One region of the Rhizobium sp. PRIMUS64 genome, then DNA from elsewhere that is predicted to be linked to it. Evidence: predicted binding sites of a transcription regulator. Region 1 holds the regulator's gene; each other region holds the start of a gene.
The links. The regulator PhoB, encoded in region 1, activates phosphate uptake and scavenging genes when phosphate is short. The targets are predictions, from matches to a motif close to TGTCATNNANCTGTCAT.
Positions count from the first base shown of each region.

Region 2: the regulator PhoB is predicted to act here: its motif matches at 2,908-2,924, upstream of MOV76_RS07600 (NAD-glutamate dehydrogenase).
Region 3: the regulator PhoB is predicted to act here: its motif matches at 1,632-1,648, upstream of MOV76_RS34895 (DUF1045 domain-containing protein).
Region 4: the regulator PhoB is predicted to act here: its motif matches at 3,172-3,188, upstream of MOV76_RS05755 (DUF1045 domain-containing protein).

Region 1 is NZ_JALBGX010000182.1:6,388-11,286, forward strand. Features, by position in the region: gene argF (ornithine carbamoyltransferase) at 1-105, opposite strand, end outside; gene MOV76_RS35840 (aspartate aminotransferase family protein) at 146-1,345, opposite strand; gene MOV76_RS35845 (GcrA family cell cycle regulator) at 1,765-2,298, shown strand; gene phoB (phosphate regulon transcriptional regulator PhoB) at 2,480-3,163, opposite strand; gene phoU (phosphate signaling complex protein PhoU) at 3,311-4,024, opposite strand; gene pstB (phosphate ABC transporter ATP-binding protein PstB) at 4,069-4,884, opposite strand.
Region 2 is NZ_JALBGX010000012.1:70,546-75,444, reverse strand. Features, by position in the region: gene MOV76_RS07615 (GGDEF domain-containing protein) at 1-1,169, opposite strand, end outside; gene MOV76_RS07610 (carbonic anhydrase) at 1,266-1,907, opposite strand; gene pdxY (pyridoxal kinase PdxY) at 1,979-2,854, opposite strand; gene MOV76_RS07600 (NAD-glutamate dehydrogenase) at 3,131-4,899, shown strand, end outside.
Region 3 is NZ_JALBGX010000168.1:1,429-6,327, reverse strand. Features, by position in the region: gene phnE (phosphonate ABC transporter, permease protein PhnE) at 1-248, shown strand, start outside; gene phnE (phosphonate ABC transporter, permease protein PhnE) at 256-1,599, shown strand; gene MOV76_RS34895 (DUF1045 domain-containing protein) at 1,740-2,435, shown strand; gene MOV76_RS34890 (alpha-D-ribose 1-methylphosphonate 5-triphosphate diphosphatase) at 2,449-3,588, shown strand; gene phnN (phosphonate metabolism protein/1,5-bisphosphokinase (PRPP-forming) PhnN) at 3,585-4,181, shown strand; gene MOV76_RS34880 (GrpB family protein) at 4,202-4,705, shown strand; partial or broken gene MOV76_RS34875 (DNA translocase FtsK) at 4,741-4,899, opposite strand, start outside.
Region 4 is NZ_JALBGX010000008.1:101,036-105,934, reverse strand. Features, by position in the region: gene MOV76_RS05770 (response regulator) at 1-1,235, shown strand, start outside; gene mnmD (tRNA (5-methylaminomethyl-2-thiouridine)(34)-methyltransferase MnmD) at 1,229-1,972, opposite strand; gene MOV76_RS05760 (FAD-binding oxidoreductase) at 1,971-3,149, shown strand; gene MOV76_RS05755 (DUF1045 domain-containing protein) at 3,264-3,971, shown strand; gene puuE (allantoinase PuuE) at 4,087-4,899, shown strand, end outside.

The DNA of each region.
Region 1 (4,899 bases):
CTTGCCGGCCTTGAAGGCCTGCTTGCGGGCGAGCGCATCGTTCATGATGGTTCTGAGATCGGCTGATGTGACCGCCGAAAGATCGAGGAAATGTTTAGGAGCCATAGTCTTCTTACCTGTGCTGCGCCCGAAGGCGGCAATCTCGTCAAGCCGTCTTCTTGACCTTGGAGGCGCGAATGCTCTCGGCGGCGCGCTCGATGCGGGCAAGGCCCTCGCGGGCTTCCTCGGCGGTGACCACGAGGGGCGGAAGAAGGCGGATGACATTGTCGCCGGCGGGCACGCCGAGCAGATGGGCGGCGCGGATCGCCTGCAGCAGTTCGGCTGAGGGAACGGCAGCCTTGACGCCGAGCAACAGCCCCTCGCCTCTGATATCTTCGATCACATCGGGATAACGATCCTTCAGTGAGGCGAGGCCCTGGCGGAAGACCAGTGCGACGTCGCGCACATGCTGGAGGAAGCCATCGGCAAGGATGATGTCGAGCACGGCGCTGCCGACGGCCATGGCGAGCGGATTGCCGCCATAGGTCGAGCCATGCGTGCCGGCCTTCATGCCGGAGGCGGCCTCTGATGTGGCAAGGCAGGCGCCGAGCGGGAAACCGCCGCCGATGCCCTTGGCGACAGCCATGATGTCGGGGGTCACGCCCGCCCATTCATGGGCGAAGAGCTTGCCGGTGCGGCCGATGCCGGTCTGGACCTCGTCGAGGATCAACAGCAGGCCGTTGTCGTCGCAGAGCTGGCGGAGCGCCTTCATGAACTCGGTGGTGGCAGGACGGACACCGCCCTCGCCCTGCACCGGCTCGATGAGAATTCCAGCCGTGGCATCGGTGATCGCGGCGCGGACCGCTTCGATGTCGCCGAAAGCCACCTGATCGAAACCCGGCGCCTTGGGGCCGAAGCCTTCGAGATATTTCTCTTGGCCGCCGGCAGCGATCGTCGCCAGCGTCCGTCCGTGGAAGGCGCCTTCGAAGGTGATGATATGGAAGCGCTCGGGATGGCCCTTGGAAAACTGATAGCGGCGCGCCGTCTTGATCGCGCATTCGAGCGCCTCGGCACCCGAATTGGTGAAGAACACCTTGTCGGCGAAGGTGGCGTCCGTCAGCCGTTTTGCCAGACGTTCCTGACCGGGGATCTCATAGATGTTCGACAGGTGCCAGACCTTGTCGGCCTGCTCCTTCAGTGCGCCCACGACATGCGGATTGCTGTGGCCGACTGACGTGACGGCAACGCCAGCGCCGAAATCGAGATATCGCTCGCCGCTTTCGGTGATCAGCCACACGCCCTCGCCTCGCTCGAACCGCAGCGGGGCACGAGAATAGGTGTCATAAAGCGGCGCGGCTTCAGCCATGGCGCGATCTCCATCAAGTTGCCGGGCAATGACTCCGGCTAAGGAAACCAGGCCCGAAAAATCAAAAATGCCGCCTTGCGGCGGCGAGGGGCACTATTTCCTTTTCGCGCTGCAATGTCAACAAAACTGCGCCCTTAGCGTATGCAGCAAGGGTGTACAGCGGCATTTTCAGTCTTCAACAGGCATTATTGCAGAAATGCCACGCAGAGGCAGCAAGTTGGGGAAAACTACGAATTCGATTCATCCGGATTCATGCGACTCTTGTCACGGAGTCAGCCTCACACTAGGTTAAAGATCAATTACTAGACTGCATGCGGCGGAACTAGTCACCAAAATTGATCAAGCGTTTCTTGTTTCGGAGCTCCCGGGACAACGGTGAGGGATTCTGCCATCACCAACGCAAAAGGTGGAGACAGGGCATGAACTGGACAGACGAGCGGGTCGAGAAACTCAAGAAACTTTGGGCCGAAGGACTGAGCGCCAGCCAGATCGCTGCGCAGCTTGGCGGAGTCAGCAGAAATGCGGTCATCGGCAAAGTGCACCGGCTGAGCCTTCCGGGCCGTGCCAAGGCCGGCGGCACCAACACCGCCGCACGAACGCCGAAGCGCAATACGTCGGCGCCGCGCGCGCCGAACTACGCCTCACGGGTCGCCACGCGCACCGTTACCCGCCAGCAGGGCGCGACCATGCTGAAGGAAGAGATCGAGATCGAAACGATCGAGGAAATGGAATACGTGCCGAGAGGCAACGTGGTCGTGCCGATTTCCCGACGCCTCGGCCTGACGGAACTGACCGAACGCACCTGCAAGTGGCCGGTCGGCGATCCGCTGAAGGACGACTTCCATTTCTGCGGCTGCGAATCCCCCGACAATTCGCCCTATTGCAGCTATCACCAGAAGCTTGCCTACCAGCCGGTCAACGAACGCCGCCGGGCAGCCGCGCGGGCCAGCTGAGCGGGCTGACCATCGTTAGAATGCAGAAACGGGCCGAGTGGCCCGTTTTTTTGTTGCTGGATGGAAGCTCAGGTTTTCCTCCGTCATGCTCGGCCTTGTGCCGAGCGCAGATCCTCGGCACGAGGCCGAGGATGACGTCGCGGTTTTGCCAGGGATTTGTCAGCAACTCAAATGGAAGCCCTCAGGCTTCCATCGAATAACCGGCGCCGCGGACGGTGCGGATGACGTCCTGCATGTTGGAAAAATTCAGCGCCTTGCGCAGGCGGCCGACATGGACGTCGACGGTGCGCTCGTCGACATAGATATCGTGGCCCCAGACGCCGTCCAGAAGCTGCGAGCGGGAGAAGACCCGACCCGGTGACGACATCAGGAATTCCAACAGGCGGAATTCGGTGGGGCCGAGGCGGACTTCGCGGGTCTTGCGATGGACGCGATGGGTCTCGCGGTCGAGCTCGATGTCACCGCATTTCAGCACCGTCGACAGCACCTCGGGGCGGGCGCGGCGCAGCATCGCCTTGACGCGGGCAACGAGCTCGGGGGTCGAGAAGGGCTTAACGACATAATCGTCGGCGCCCGTCGACAATCCGCGAACACGCTCGCTCTCTTCGCCGCGCGCCGTCAGCATGATGATCGGCAGGCGCTCGGTTTCCGGCCGCATGCGCAGACGCCGGCAGAGCTCGATGCCGGAGACGCCGGGCAGCATCCAATCAAGGATGAGAAGATCGGGCGTGCGCTCCTGAAGCCGCATTTCGGCTTCGTCGCCACGAAGGATGGTATCGACCTCGAAGCCTTCCGCTTCGAGATTGTAGCGAAGAAGCACGCTGAGGGCTTCCTCGTCTTCAACAACTGCAACTCTCGGGATCATGCGTGTCGGTCTCCTCGCGCATGATCCTTAAATCGGGGGTGATTTAAGCAATGCATCCTGCGCAAATTCAGAAATTGGCTGCGACCTCTTTGCGCGCCCGGACGGGCGCGCACGCAATTGACTGGTCCGGGCGACTGGCCCGGGCGGCTATTCCGTCACCGCGCCGACGGTGTTGGCGCTGTCGTCCTTCGGACGGTCGCCTTCCGGCTGCGCGCCTGTCGTCATGTAGAAGATCGTCTCGGCGATGTTGGTGGCGTGGTCGCCGATACGCTCGATGTTCTTGGCGCAGAAGAGAAGATGCGTGCAGCTGGTGATGTTGCGCGGATCTTCCATCATGTAGGTCAGGAGCTCGCGGAACAGCGAGGTGTACATCGCGTCGATCTCGTTGTCGCGTTCGCGGATCGCATTCGCCTTGTCTGCGGAACGATTGGTGTAGACGTCGAGCACTTCCTTGAGCTGGACGAGCGCCAGCTCGGACAGATGCTCGAGGCCGCGGGCAAGCTTGCGGGGAACGCCGGTGCTTTGGACGGCGATGACGCGCTTGGCGGTGTTCTTGCCGAGGTCGCCGACACGTTCGAGATCGGCGGCGATGCGGATCGAACCCATGATTTCGCGCAGGTCCGAAGCCATCGGCTGACGGCGGGCGATGGTGACGATCGCCTTGTCGCCGATTTCGCGTTCGGCGTGATCGAGGATCACATCGTCCGAAATGACCTTCTGCGCCAGCGCGGTATCGCCGTTGACGAGGGCGCGCACGGCTTCGCTGACCATCTGCTCGGCCAGGCCGCCCATTTCGGAAATCCGCCTGGACAGGAACTTCAAATCATCATCATAGGCAGAAAAAATATGTGTCGATGCCATGGGGCTTTATCCTCGAATAACGGGAAGGCTTCGCGTCGCCAAAATCAGCCGAAACGGCCCATGATGTAGTCCTGGGTACGCGGATCGTCGGGATTGGTGAACATCTTGTCGGTGTCGTTCTCCTCGACGAGGTTGCCGAGGTGGAACATTGCGGTGCGCTGCGAGACGCGCGCGGCCTGCTGCATGGAGTGGGTGACGATGACGATCGTGTAGTTCTCGCGCAGCTCGTGGATCAGCTCCTCGACCTTGGCAGTGGCGATCGGGTCGAGCGCCGAGCAGGGTTCGTCCATCAGGATGACTTCAGGGCTGACGGCAACGGCACGGGCAATGCAGAGGCGCTGCTGCTGACCGCCCGACAGGCCGGTGCCGGATTCGTGCACGCGGTCCTTGACTTCGTTCCAGAGACCGGCGCGCTGCAGGCTGGTCTCGACGATCTGGTCGAGATCGGCCTTCGACTTGGCAAGGCCATGGATGCGCGGGCCGTAGGAGACGTTTTCGTAGATCGTCTTCGGGAACGGGTTCGGCTTCTGGAAGACCATGCCGACGCGGGCGCGAAGTTCGACGACGTCGATATCGGGATCATAAATATCGTCGGTATCAAGCGTGATCTTGCCGGTGACGCGGCAGCCGTCGATCGTGTCGTTCATGCGGTTGAGGCTGCGCAGGAAGGTCGACTTGCCGCAGCCGGACGGGCCGATCAGGGCGGTTACGGTGTTTTCGCGGACGTTCAGGTTCACATCGAAAAGCGCGCGCTTCTCGCCGTAATAAACCGAGACATCCTTTCCGATCATCTTATACGGGACGTTGCTCATCTTCTGATCCAGCGCCTTTTCAACTGCAGCTTCCGTCAACATATTCATAATGTTTAACTCCGT
Region 2 (4,899 bases), on a different contig from region 1:
AGGTCGAAGAGCACAACGGAAATCCAGCGTGATCCATGCTCGGCCTGTGTCAGAAGCGCGGATGCAGCGACCTCGAAGCCGCGCCTGTTGTAAAGACCGGTCAGAAGATCGGTCTGGGCGGCGCTACGCAACTCGCCCACCAGCGCCTCCCGATCCTGCGTCAGCCGGTCGATCAGCCGCAGCCCCTTTGCCGCCAGCACCATCACCAATGTGGCGAGAATCAGCAGGCCGGCACACAGCGCCAGGATCCGCGTCAGGTGAATGTGCGAGCGCATGGAAAGATTTTCGCCGGTCTCGTGAATATCTTTTGCGGCCTCGATCATCTTCTGCTGCAGGAAGGTCATGCGTTCGCTCTGCGCGGCGGCCCAGACGTCATGCACGGTCCGTGTCGGCCGCGATCCGGCGAGAATGGCATCGGTGATCGCATTCGCCTTCACCTGGCCGCTGCGGCCGAGATAGGCAACGATGTCGCGCACGATCGGCGCGGAAGAATGGAAAACCATGTGATCCATGCCCTCGCCGAGCATGACCTTGCCCTGCACGAAGAGCTCTACCGGCAATCTGGCGGAAACGCCGTGGTCGAGGTAGCGGGTGCCAACGCCGGTAATAAGCCTTTCGCCGTAATAGGTCAGCAGGATGCCCATCAGCTGGTTGGATTTCTCAAGCAGCACCGGATCACTGATCAGCGGTGAGAGCGCATCGACGACAGCAAGCTGCTTGAGAGCCGCATACCAGTAGATGGAACCGGGATCGCTGCCGGTATAACGCCCCTGATCGACGGCGCTGCGCGCAGCGATGATGCGGCTGTAGGCAAGGCTGAGAATCGATAATTCGCCGACGAGCCCCTCGTCGAGCGCATCGCGGGAGGGCAGGCTGGCATAAAAAGCGCGGCGTTCCCGATCGAGCGTCACCCGGCTTTGCAGCATGTCGGCGGCAGTCCGGCTGTTGGGACGTGCGAGGTAGCGGCGGGTGGCGCCAATTTCACTCAGGATCTCGGTGGCGGCGATGGACCCGCCACGGGCAAGCACATCGGCGAACTGCCGGTCCTTTTCGAGGTTCCTGTATTGTGTGACCGAAGAACGTATGACGACGACGCCTTCGATGAGCATGAAGACGAAGGGCAGCATGATAGCGGCCAGGATAACCTTTTTGATGGTTTCGAACTTCATCGCCAATCGCCACGGTGATCAAAACCTCGGTCGTACCCGACCAATTGACGGCGAGCTTAACAACAATCCTTAAAAAAGTGATAAACCGGCATGTCCCTAGATTTCGGGACGAATGAAGTCGCGTGTCTCGGCGTCCATGACCCACAGTTCGCCGGTCGAAATGTCGAACCAGGCGCCGTGGAGATGAAGGTTTCCCGCTTCCTCGAGAGCCCTGATATCGGGGAAGCTTCTGAGATTGTTGATTGAATTGCGGATGGAGACACGCTCCAGCGCCGTCTGCCGCTCGGCGGCCGTCATCACGTCGTTGCTCTGGATCTGCTCGGCGGCAGGTTTGACCAGCGACATCCAGCGGCCGATGAAGTCGCCGGGCGACAATGGCTCGGCATTCGGATCGAGCGCAGCGCGGATGCCACCGCAGCGGCCGTGACCCATCACGACGATATCCGAGACCTTCAGCACCTGCACGGCAAATTCGAGTGCGGCCGACGTCGAATGAAAATGGCCATCCGGCTCGTAGGGCGGCACCATGTTGGCGACGTTGCGGATGACGAAGAGCTCGCCCGGGCCGGCATCGAAGATCAGCTCCGGTGCCGCGCGAGAATCCGAACAGGCAATGACAAGCGTATGGGGACTTTGACCGTTTTCGGCAAGCTGCCGATACCTGTCGCGGGCGTCGGAATAGCGCCCGTTCATGAAGTTGCGATAGCCGTCCAGAAGAGGGTTTGGAAAACGCTGCATGCTTCTGGATTAGCGCGCGCGGACGACAAGATCAACTGCTGCACCGCAAAATGAACATATTGGCAGATGCGTCACTTTTTCCGCCGCTGCGCCGGGTGCACGAGCCGGCGCATCTGCACCATGGCCATCGGCGTTGAAAGGCTGGAAGCATCGCTTGCCAGCATCAACTCGTTGCTGCCGCGCTTGACGGCCCGCGCAAGCACCTCGAAGACGCTGGCGGTGGCAAGCTGCAGCGCCTTTTCGTCCTCGAGCCCGGAAAGCAGGCGCGACAGGAAGACGGCGGCGAGCAGGTCGCCGAGACCATTGGGCGGGTTTTCGACGACACGGTGCTCGGCAAGAAGCGCGTGGCGACCGGAAAGATAAAGATTGCCGGTACCGCCCGCCATCATCGGCACGGCTGAAGTGACGAGCATGCGCGATGGTCCGAGCGCGAGCGCCGCCTCCATGATCGTACTGTTGTCTTCGAGGGCCGCCCCCGAAAGCCATGCAAGCTCGTACCGGTTCGGCGTCGCGAGCGAGGCAAGCGGAATGAGATGATCGCGAATAGCCTCTGCAGTTGCTTCCGGCACGTAAAGGCCGCCGAGATCGCCCATGACGGGATCGCAGACATAGAGCAGCTCGGGATTGTTTTGCCGGAGCGCACCGATCAGCCGAGCGACGGAGCGCGCCTGGGCGGCATTGCCGAAATAGCCCGAAAGCACCGCCTTGACTTCGCCGATCCAGGGCGCGCGGATCAGATCGTCGATCGCCGCGTCGAAATCCGTTTCCGCAAAAGTTAGCCGCGTCGAGCGGCCGTGGCCGGGATGCCAGGGCAGCACGATGGTCGGCATGGCCCAGACCGGATGACCGAGCGTCTCCAATGCAAAGACGGCTGCCCGGTTTCCGACCGAGCCACGCACCACATGGCTGGAAATGACGATGACTGCGCCCGCTGCATTTTCCGACATGATACCCAAGATCCGAATGATGACCGCGTTTGATGATCTTTTTGACGCCACGCTGTCAACCATTCTTCATGCGAGCGTGGAAATGTTCGCCGGGACGAAAAACCGGGAGACGGGACTTTCCCTTTCGTTTGGCGACGAAAGCGGAAAATCTCTTACAATTTCTCATTTCCAGCGCCAAAAAAGCATCAAAACAATCCTTCGGACCGCTCTTTTAGAGATTTTTTCGAAGAATCTTCTGCTAGCTTGCGAAAAATCAGACATTGAGGGAGGCGATCCATGGCTGCCAGAAACAATCCGAAACGGGAAAAGCAGATCGAAAGCGCGCGCAAGATCGCCAAGGCGACGGGTGAAGCGCATCTCGATCCGGAAATTCTCTTCGGCCGGGCAAGCAATGACGATCTCGAACTCTACACGCCTGAGATGCTGGCACTCTCCGCCGTGCATTCGGCAAAGGAGCTCGCCGCCTGGAACGGTAAGGTGCCTCGTGTCGGCATCGACACCATTGCCGATGTGACGCCGGACGGCATCGCGGTCTCGGTGCTTTCAGTCACCGACCAGAACATGCCTTTTCTTTTTGAATCGGTCATGGGCGAAGTGACAAGCACCTATCGCGACCTGTTCATGGCCGTGCATCCCATCCTGATCATGGAGAAGGGCAAGGCGCCGGCGCTTTATTCCGCCGATCACCCAAGCGATCCGGCCAACCGCGTCAGCCATATCCAGCTTCATATTGCGCCGCTCAATTCCGCCCAGGCCGCCGATCTCGTCAAACGCATCGAAAAAGTGCTCGAACAGGTCCGCCTGTCGGTTTCCGACTGGAAGCCGATGCTTTCCAAGATTGACGGAGTGATCGCAGAGCTTGCGGCCAATGGCGCCAGCCGGAAGAAGGCCGATCGCGACGAAGCCGTCGCTTTCCTGACCTGGCTGCGCGACGAGAATTTCACTTTCCTCGGCATGCGGGAATATGTCTATTCCGGCAAGGGGAGCAATGCCAAGGTCGAGCGCGACAAGGGTGCTGGCCTCGGCATCCTCTCCAATCCCGATGTATTGGTGCTGCGCACCGGCAAGGACGCCGTAACGACAACGCCTGAGATCCTTGCCTTCCTCGACGGCCCCGACTTCCTGATCGTCACCAAGGCGAATGTGAAATCGATTGTCCATCGCCGGGCCTATATGGATTATGTCGGCGTCAAGCGCTTCGACACTGACGGCAACGTCACCGGCGAACTGCGCATCGTCGGCCTCTTCACCTCGACGGCCTATACGTCGCTCGCCTCCGAAATCCCGCTGCTGCGTTCCAAGATCGAGAAAGTGAAGGAACATTTCGGCTTCGACCCGATGAGCCATTCCGGCCGCATGCTCGACAACACGCTGGAATCCTATCCGCGCGACGACCTTTTCCAGATCGACACGACGCTGCTTGCAAGTTTTGCCGAACAGATCAACGACTTGGCCGATCGGCCACGCGTGCGCGTCCTGCCACGAATCGATCATTTCGACCGCTTCGTCTCGGTGATCATCTACGTGCCGCGCGAGGAATATGACTCGATCGTACGCGAACGGATCGGCACCTATCTGAAGACTGTCTATGACGGCCGTGTCTCTGCCTATTACCCGGCTTTCCCGGAAGGGGGCGTGGCGCGCGTGCATTTCATCATCGGCCGCTCGGGCGGCAAGACGCCGCGCATCCCGCAGGCAAAGCTCGAGCAGGCGATCCGCGAGATCACGGCCCGCTGGGACGACCGTTTCGAGGCGCTGGCCGGGGCCAAGGCGCCGAAGATATCCGTCGACCAAGCCTTCCAGGATTCCTTCACCCCGGAGGAAACCGTGGCCGACCTCGCCGATATCGGCGCCTGCGCCGCCGGCGAGCCGCTTCGCATCCAGTTCTACCATCGCCAGGAGGCACAGGGCCGCACCCTTTCCTTGAAGATCTTTCACGCCGGCGGCCAGCTGGCGCTGTCGCGCCGAGTGCCGCTCCTCGAGAATCTCGGCTTCAATGTCGTCAGCGAACGCACCTTCGACATCGGGGTGCCTGCCGCTGATGG
Region 3 (4,899 bases), on a different contig from region 1:
TGCTGCCGAATTTCACCTCCTATGCGCTGCTGCGCCTTGAGATCAACGTGCGCGCCTCGACCATCATCGGCGCCGTCGGCGGCGGCGGCATCGGCGAGGAGCTGAAGCTCTCGATCTCGCGCGGCTTCGGCGCCAAGACGGTGGCGCTCGTTCTGCTGCTGTTCGTGACGATCGTCGCCGTCGACCAGTTCTCCGCATGGCTGCGCCGCCGCCTCGTCGGCGAGCACGCCTTCCTCCTGCAACATTGAGGCCGCCATGACGGTGATCGACGCAAACCGCATGCACGAGATAGAAACGCGCTATCCGGAATATTTCCACCGGTCGTTCCGCCAGCGTTTCGGCGGGCTGATGATCCTCATCGCGACACTGCTCTACAGCCTCTATGCCGTCTGGTTCTTCGACCTGCCCAAGCTTTTTGCCGAAGCCCATTGGGAGCGCATCGGCATCTATCTCAGCCAATGGGTGAGCTACGACGTTCAGCCGGAATTCCGCATTGGGGATGACGGCTTGATCGACATCCGTTATCCGCGCTTCTCGCCGCTTGGCGACAATCCGCATCCGGACTGGCTGGTCAACAATCCCGACGGCAGCATCACCGTCTCGATCAGCGGCACCAACCGCAGCGTCACCGTCTCGAAGAGCGAGACGATCGTCACCGCGCATGGCATCAGCGTCCCGGTGGAAGTTTCGAGCGGTGCGCCGAAAGTCGTCGGACCGGTACCCGGCTGGATGACAGTCTATGATGACAACGTGCTGGCGGATCTCGGCTTTGCCGGCAATGTCAGCATCTCAGTCGACCGGGTGAAGATCCGCAAACGTTTCATCGGTTGGGCGAATTTCATCTTCGACACGCAATCATCCTTCTTCGACAAGCCGGTCGGCGAGGTCGTCAGCCTCATCGTCTCCGGTCCGCGCATCAAGCCCGACCAATCCAACCTGTCGCTCGCCTTCGACGATATCTGGAACAACAGCGAATGGCAGCACGGCGACGTCTGGACCAAGCTTTTCCAGACGATCGTCATGGCGTTCCTCGGAACGCTGCTCGGCTCACTTACCGCCTTTCCGCTCGCCTTCCTGGCAGCGCGCAACATCACGCCGAACCGCCTGCTGAACCAGATCCTGAAGCGCTTCTTCGATTTCTTGCGCTCGGTCGATATGCTGATCTGGGCGCTGTTCCTGACGCGCGCCTTCGGCCCCGGCCCGCTCGCCGGCAGCGGTGCGATCTTCCTCACCGAGACCGGCACGCTCGGCAAGCTCTATTCCGAAGGCCTCGAGAATATCGACAACAAGCCGCGGGAAGGCATCAAATCAACAGGCGCTCAGACCGTGCTCGTTCATCGTTACGGCATTATGCCGCAGATCGTTCCCGTCTTCGTCAGCCAGACGCTCTACCAATGGGAATCGAACGTGCGCGGCGCGACCATTATCGGCGCTGTCGGCGCCGGCGGCATCGGCCTCAAGCTGTGGGAGGCCATGCGCACCAACGCCAACTGGGAAAACGTCGCCTACATGGTCATTCTGATCCTGATCGTCGTCTTCATTTTCGACGCCGCCTCGAACGCGCTGCGCCATCGGCTGATGGGCACGAAAGCCCACTGACCCATCCATCAAAGCAGTGGCGGCGCTGTCGCCATCATCATTCTGTCACGGAAATCTTTTAGCCGGGAGCCTGCTTGCGGTTCGCCGCCAAATCACTGCACAGTGCCCTCCCCGTTTGGACGATCTCCAGGATAAAAGCCTTGCGCTACGCTCTCTATTTCTCGCCGCCGAAGGATGATCCCCTGACCGGCGCGGCCTCGCTTTGGCTCGGCCGCAATGCTTTCACCGGCGAGACCTACCCCGCACCGGAATATGAGCAACTGGGTGCGCCTGAACAGTTCGAGCTGACCGCCGACCCGCGCCGTTACGGCTTTCACGCCACGATCAAGGCGCCCTTTTCCCTCGCCTCCTCGGTCACCGAGAAGGATCTCATGACCGTTGCCGAGGATTTTGCCCAGCGCACGCAAGCCTTCGAGATTCCTGAGCTCGTGCTCGGCCAGCTCGGCCGTTTTTTTGCCCTCGTTCCCGGTTCACTTCATCAACCTCTTCAGGATTTCGCCGCGAAAGTGGTAAGGTCATTCGAACCGTTCCGGGCAGCGCTTTCCGAGGCCGATATGGCGCGGCGCAATCCGGAGAAGCTCAGCGACAGCCAGCGCGCCCATCTGCAGCGCTGGGGTTATCCTTACGTCATGGAGGATTTCGGCTTTCACATGACGCTGAGCGGCCAAGTGCCAGAGACACGTGCTCAGGTGATGAAAGCGATCCTGACAGAGCGTTTTGCCGATTTCATCGGCCGGCCGCTTTCGATTTCCGGCCTTGCCGTCTTCATCGAGGAGACGCGCGGTGCGCCGTTCAAAGTTCATTCCTGGCTGCCGCTTGCCGGCGCCAAAAGCTGAAAGACCTGACGACATGAGCAAAGAGACCGTGTTTTCCAACGCCCGCATCGTTCTCGAGGATGACATCCTCTCAGGCTCGATCCTCATCCGCGACGGCAAGATTGCCGACATCTCCGAGGGCAACTCGGTAGCCGGCGAAGATTTCGAAGGCGACTACGTCATTCCAGGCCTCGTCGAGCTGCACACCGATCATCTCGAAGGCCATTATCAACCGCGTCCCGGCATTCGCTGGAACAAGACCGCCGCAGTCCAGGCGCATGACGCCCAGATCGTCACGTCAGGCATCACGACGGTGTTCGACTGCCTGCGCATGGGTGCGGACGAGGACGGCGGCTTCGAACATGGCGAGATGCGCGAGATGGCGGACGCCATCCAGTCGGCGGAGAAGGAAGGCAGGCTGCGCGCCGAGCACCTCATCCACTTGCGCTGCGAGGTCTCGGCCGACAACGTGCTCGAACACTTCGGCGATTTCGAAAACGACCGGCATGTGCGGCTCGTCTCGCTGATGGATCATGCGCCCGGCCAGCGTCAGTTCCAGACGATGGACCAATATATCTTCTACTACCAGAAGAAGCGGGGCCTGAGCGACGAGGCGTTCGCGCGTTTCGTCGCCAAGCGTCAGGCAGAATCGGCGCGCAATTCGACGCCGCATCGCAACGCCATCGCCAAGGTCTGCGCCGAGCGCGGCATCACCGTGGCAAGCCATGACGATGCGACGCTCTCGCATGTCGACGAGGCGATCGACAACGGTGTGCGCCTGGCCGAGTTCCCGACCAGTTTCGATGCCGCCCGGGCGTCGCACGAGCACGGCATGAGCGTGCTGATGGGCGCGCCGAACATCGTGCGCGGCAAATCCCATTCCGGCAACATCGCCGCCCGCGACCTTGCCGAGATGGGCGTGCTCGACGTGCTTTCCTCCGACTACGTGCCGCTCAGCCTGCTACATGCGCCCTTCATTCTCGCCGATGAGGTGGAGAGCATCAGCCTGCCGAAGGCGATCGCCATGGTGACGTCGACGCCCGCCCGCACCGTCAGCCTCGACGATCGCGGCCGGATCGCAACCGGGCTGCGCGCCGATCTTGTCCGCGTGCATCGTTCGCACGGCGTGCCGGTGACACGCTCCGTCTGGCGCCAGGGACGCCGTGTCGCATGATGCCGCACGAACCCCACGCAGGAGCCGGTGCCGAGCGCGGCATCATGGTCGTTGTCGTCGGTCCGAGCGGTGCTGGCAAGGACACGCTGATGAACCTCGCCGCCCGGCGTTTTGCCGGCCGTGAGAACGTGCATTTCGTCCGCCGCGTCATCACCCGCCACCGCGATGCCGGCGGCGAGGACCATCTTTCCGTCTCCCTCCAAGGGTTTGCCGCCATGGAGCAATCAGGCTCCTTCGCCGTCTGGTGGGAAGCGCACGGCCTGAAATACGGTATTCCCGCCGAGGTCTCGGTGGCGCTGTCCAGAGGCCATGTCGTTGTCGCCAACGGCTCGCGCTCGGCGCTTCACCGCTTCCAGGCCGCCTTCCCGCGGCTGAAAGTCATCAACGTCACCGCCCGCCCCGAGGTGCTCGCCGGCCGGCTGGAGGCGCGCGGACGCGAGACGCATGAGGATATCATGGCCCGGCTCGCCCGCGGACCGCTGACCGTGCGTGGCGAATATGACGTGGTGGAGCTCGACAATAGCGGCTCGCTCGAAGAGGCCGAGCAGAAGATGATCGAGATCCTCGACGGATTGCTGACCAAGGCGCACTGACCAGGATCGAGGGAAAAGGCATGCGCGCCATCAAAGTGGTCGACTACGATCCCTCTTGGCCACTGCTGTTTGCCGAGATCAGCACCGAGATCTCGATTCTGCTCGGTGACCGCCTGCTTTCGATCGATCATATCGGCAGCACATCAGTGGCTGGGCTGGCAGCCAAGCCGAAGATCGACCTTGATGCCGTGATGATATCCGACGAGTTCCTGCCGACGGCGATCGAGGTGGTGCGCGCTGCCGATTTCATCTTCCACGGCGATACCGGAGAGCAACGATGGGCTTTCACCCGCGATCATCAAGCTTACGGCTTCAAGCTCTATCTTTGCGGACCCGACAATCGCGGACATCGGGAGCGCATTCTGTTTCGCGACTATCTCAGGGATCACCCCGAGAGAGCCACGGCCTATGCCGATCTGAAACGCCGGCTGGCTGCAGAGGCAGGCGGCGATTGGGATTTTTACACCGGCGGAAAGACCGCATTTGTCAGCGAGACGCTGCGGCTGGCTGCCTTGATGACATGAAATGGAGTGCGCAGTGCACTCCATGCCATTGCCGATTAATCGCCGTCACCCCGTCCCGAGACGATCTCGCGCTTGCCGACGTGGTTGGCCGGGCCGACGAGACCTTCCTTTTCCATGCGTTCCACCAGTGAGGCGGCGCGGTTGTAGCCGATGCCGAGGCGGCGCTGGATGTAGGACGTCGAGCACTTCTTGTC
Region 4 (4,899 bases), on a different contig from region 1:
TCGGCAACGCTGTCAAGTTCACCGAGCGCGGCCATGTCTTTGTCGATGTCGGCTTCCAGCCGGCCGCCGGCGGCGAGATCATGGCGAGCATCCGCATCGAGGATACTGGTATCGGCATTCCGCCGGAGAAGCTCGAATCGGTCTTCGACAAGTTCTCGCAGGTGGATGCCTCATCGACCCGGCGGCATGAGGGTACAGGCCTCGGTCTTGCGATCACCGCCGGGCTCGTCGACCTCTTCGGCGGTTATCTCAGTGTCGAGAGCGAATGGGGCAAGGGTTCGGTCTTCACCGTCAACCTGCCGTTTGCGGTTGCGGCCGCCCGCCTTGAGCCGAAGCCGTTGCCGATCAACGTGCAGGGTGCGCGCATCCTCGTCGTCGACGACAATGAAGTGAACCGGCGAATCCTGACCGAACAGCTGTCCCTTTGGGGCTTCGACGGCGTGGCCGCCGAAGGCGGCGGTACCGGTCTTGCGATTCTGGAGGCGGCGGCCAATCTCGGCGTCACCGTCGATGCCGTCGTGCTCGATTATCACATGCCCGATATGAACGGCGCCGATGTCGCGCGCAGGCTACGCGCCGATCCCCGCTTCGTCGAACTGCCGATCATCTTCCTGACGTCGATGGATATTTCCGGCACGGAAAAGGAATTCGCGGCGCTGAACGGCCACGCGCATCTGATGAAGCCGGCGCGCGCCAACGTGCTGCGCAACACGGTCGTCGAGGTGGTGCGCGCCAGCCGCGTCAAGCAGGCATCCGAGGCCGAGATTGCCCGGCTGCAGACGGAAGTGGCGGTGCAGGCGCCCGCGCCTGCGCCGCAGAAGCGAACCGCTGAATTCGTCGACGTGCTCGTCGCCGAGGACAACGAGGTCAACCAGATCGTCTTCACACAGATCCTGCAAGGCACGGGTCTTTCCTTCCTCGTCGTCGACAATGGCGAGGAGGCGGTCGCCGCCTGGGAGCGGTATACGCCGCGCATTATCATGATGGATGTCTCAATGCCCGTCATGAACGGCCATCAGGCGACCCAGACGATCCGCGCGCGCGAAAACGGGCAGGGGCACCGGGTGCCGATCATCGGCGTCACCGCCCATGCGCTCGAAAGCGACCGCGAGCTCTGCCTCGATGCCGGCATGGACGACTACATGTCGAAGCCGATCAGTCCCGAGCTGCTCGAGGAAAAAATCCGCCAGTGGCTCGGAACGAGCGAGCAGCAGCCGGAGCGCACCAGCTACTGATCTGCGCGCTGGCTGGGGGATGCCTTGATGCCACAGAGCATTTCGCGCTTGCCGGCGAAGCCCTGGCGGCGCTCGACGGCAAAACCCGCGGCGATGAGATTGCGGCGCACGAAGCCGGCCGCCGCATAGGTGGCGAAAGTGCCGCCGGCTCCGCTTTTCTCACAGACGATCCGCATCAGTTCCTCCGACCACATATCGCTGTTGCGCGACGGGGCGAAGCCGTCGAGATACCAGGCGTCGAAGTCGTCTTCGGCTGCCGCGACGCCGTCCAAGGCATAGCCGCATACGACGCTGAGCGTCGTCTGGGCGTCGAGATCGAGTCGCACGATACCGGCCGGTATTTCCGGCCAGGCCACCGTCAGCACCTGACGTTCGGCATCGATCTCCGGCCAGTGCGACAGCGCCCGGCCGATTTCTTCGCCGCGCATCGGGTGGAGTTCGAAGGAGGTGAAATGCAGGTGTTGGCCGTCTGCACGGTGGAGCTTCCATTGTCGCCACGTTTCGGCGAAGTTCAGGCCGGTGCCGAAGCCGAGTTCTCCGATCCGGAATCTCTGCCGCCCGTTCCAGCGTTCCGGCAGGCCGTTACCGGCGAGAAAAACGTGGCCGCATTCCAGCCGCCCATCGGTCTGGCAATAAAAATGATCGCCAAAGGCGGTGGAATAGGGCATATCGCCGTCGCGCCATTCGAGCGGCTGCGGCGCGCCCGCGCCAATCTGATCGGGGTTCACGTCTGTCATGGAAAAAGCCGATAGTCCTCAGCCGGTCTCAGGTCAATCGTCCTCAGAGTTGCTGATCGTCGGTGGCGGCATCATGGGTCTCTGGGCAGCCGTCCATGCCGAGCGCCGGGGCATCCGGACTCTTGTTGCTGACGCCGGCAGATTGGGCCAAGGTGCAAGCGGCGGCCTGCTCGGCGCGCTGATGCCGCATATGCCGGACCGGTGGTCGGAGAAGAAGCAGTTCCAATTCGATGCGCTGGTCTCGCTCGAAGCCGAAATCACAGCGCTCGAAGCCGAGACCGGGCTTTCCGCCGGGTATAACAGGTCCGGACGGCTGATCCCGCTGCCGAAGCCGCATCTCAAAAAAATAGCGCGCGGCCATTTCGAGGACGCCGAACGCCATTGGCGGGCGGGCGACCGCCGCTTCCACTGGCATGTGCTCGACGGGCCACCGGTCAACGGCTGGATCGAGGCGTCCGCCGGCGAGAGCGGCTTCGTGCACGACACACTCGCCGCGCGCGTTGCGCCCCGCTTGCTGATCGCAGCGCTTATCGCCTTCCTGCGGCGAGCAAAGCATGTTCGTATCCTGGAGCATGCGACGGTTGCCGGCCTTGACCCTGATCGCGGCACGACCGAAATCAACGGTGAAACGATCGCTTTCAGTCACTGCATCGTGGCCGCCGGCCATCGCTCCTTTCCATTGCTGCAAGAACTGACGCCGGGGCTGAAACAACCGCTCGGCCAGCCGGTCAAGGGGCAGGCAGCACTATTGAAAGCCGATATTGACCCGGCGCTGCCGACGATCTTTCTCGATGGGCTCTATGTCATCGCGCATGAGGGCGGGCACGCGGCAATCGGTAGCACCAGCGAGAACCGTTTTGACGATCCCAGCTCGACCGACGCCCAGCTCGACGTGCTGATCGAGGCGGCGCGCGGCATCGTGCCGACGCTTCGCGACGCTCCCGTTGTCGAGCGCTGGGCCGGGCTTCGTCCGAAGGCGATCGACCGGGATCCAATGATCGGCCGCCATCCCGATCACCGGCGCCTGATCGCGCTGACCGGCGGCTTCAAGGTCAGCTTCGGCCTCGCCCACCGGCTGGCGGAGGCGGCGATATGTATCGCAGGCGATACAGACTGCGGATTTTTGCTGCCGGAAAGCTTCGCAATTTCAAGCCACATCGCCGCGGCTTCACGTTAAACGTGAATTAGGCGGCGCTGCGTTTCGTTATTCTGTCATGGAAATCACCTATCTGCTTGCGCATCGACAGCGCCGGATCTCACCGGCGCTTACTTCCTTGATGGAGGAAATTGCATGCGCTATGCCATTTGCTTCACGCCTCCGGCGAGCGACCCGCTGTCGCTCGTGGCCGCCAACTGGCTTGGCCGAAACGTGTTTTCGGGCGATATGATGGAGCCTCCTGCAGTCCGTGGCCTCGGCATTCACGAGATCGCCTTCCATACCGCCGTGCCGCGGCGCTACGGATTTCACGGCGTTTTGAAGGCGCCGTTCCACTTGTCCCGCGACATGCCCGAATCGCAACTCCTGCGCGATCTGATGCGTTTTTCCGGGACCTTTGTTCCCTTCCAGATTCCGCGAATCGAAGTCGCCCGGCTCGGCAATTTCTACAGCCTGCTGCCGAGCACTCCCTGCGAGCAGATCCAGTATCTCGCTTCGGCGATCGTGCAGGAATTCGATCGTTTCCGCGCGCCGCTCAGCGAGGCTGAGATCGAACGCAGCGATCCGGACGGGCTATCGGCGACGCAATTTGCCAATCTGCATCGCTGGGGCAATCCCTACGTGATGGAGGAATTCCGCTTTCATATGCCGGTGACGGGTCCCGTCAACGCGATCGACATGCCGCGCATCGAGCCGGTGTTGCGGACAATCTTCGAGCCTGTCCTCACCGAGCCTGTCACGGTTTCGAACGTGGCGCTGATGGTAGAGGAGGGCACGGGCGGTCCTTTCCGCGTTCATTCGCTGCATCCGATGGGCAAGGTCAGCGCGCGCAAAATCGCTTGAACCTGCTGATGAGCTAAAGGCTTGTGCCGTAAAGGCAAAATCCGGCCGAGCAGTTTCCGTCTCGACATTCCGGCTGCGGATGCTACCGTTCCCCGTCTTTTCAGAAGGTGATTTGATGGTATCCGAGACTTATCCGCGCAATCTCGTTGGTTACGGGCGTCTGACGCCTGATCCGAAGTGGCCGGACGAGGCACGCGTCGCCGTGCAGTTCGTCATCAACTACGAGGAGGGCGGCGAAAGCTCGATCCTCGACGGCGATCCGGCTTCGGAAAACCTGCTGTCGGAGATCGTCGGCGCGGCCGCCTGGCCAGGGCAGCGCAACCTCAACATGGAATCGATCTATGAATATGGTTCGCGTGCCGGCTTCTGGCGGCTCTGGCGCATGTTCACCGATCTCAAGGTGCAGGCGACCGTTTACGGCGTGACGCTGGCGATGGCCCGCAACCCCGAGGCCGTCGCTGCGATGAAGGAGGCAGGCTGGGAGATCGCCAGCCACGGCTACCGCTGGCTGGAATATAAGGATTTTCCCGAAGATCTGGAGCGCAAGCATATCCTCGAAGCCGTGCGACTGCACACCGAACTCACCGGCGAGCGGCCCTACGGCATGTATCAGGGCAAGCCTTCCGACAATACGCTTCGGCTGGTGCAGGAGGAGGGCGGTTTCCTTTATTCCTCCGATTCCTACGCCGACGACCTGCCTTACTGGGTGAAGGGCGTCGACGGGAAACCCTTCCTGATCATTCCGTATACGCTTGAAACCAATGATATGCGATTTGCGACGCCGCAGGGCTTCAATGCCGGCGATCAGTTCTTCACCTATCTGAAGGATGCCTTCGATACGCTTTATGAGGAAGGCAAGGCGGGCAGCCCGAAGATGATGTCAGTCGGCCTGCATTGCCGCCTCGTCGGACGTCCGGGCCGGGCAGCG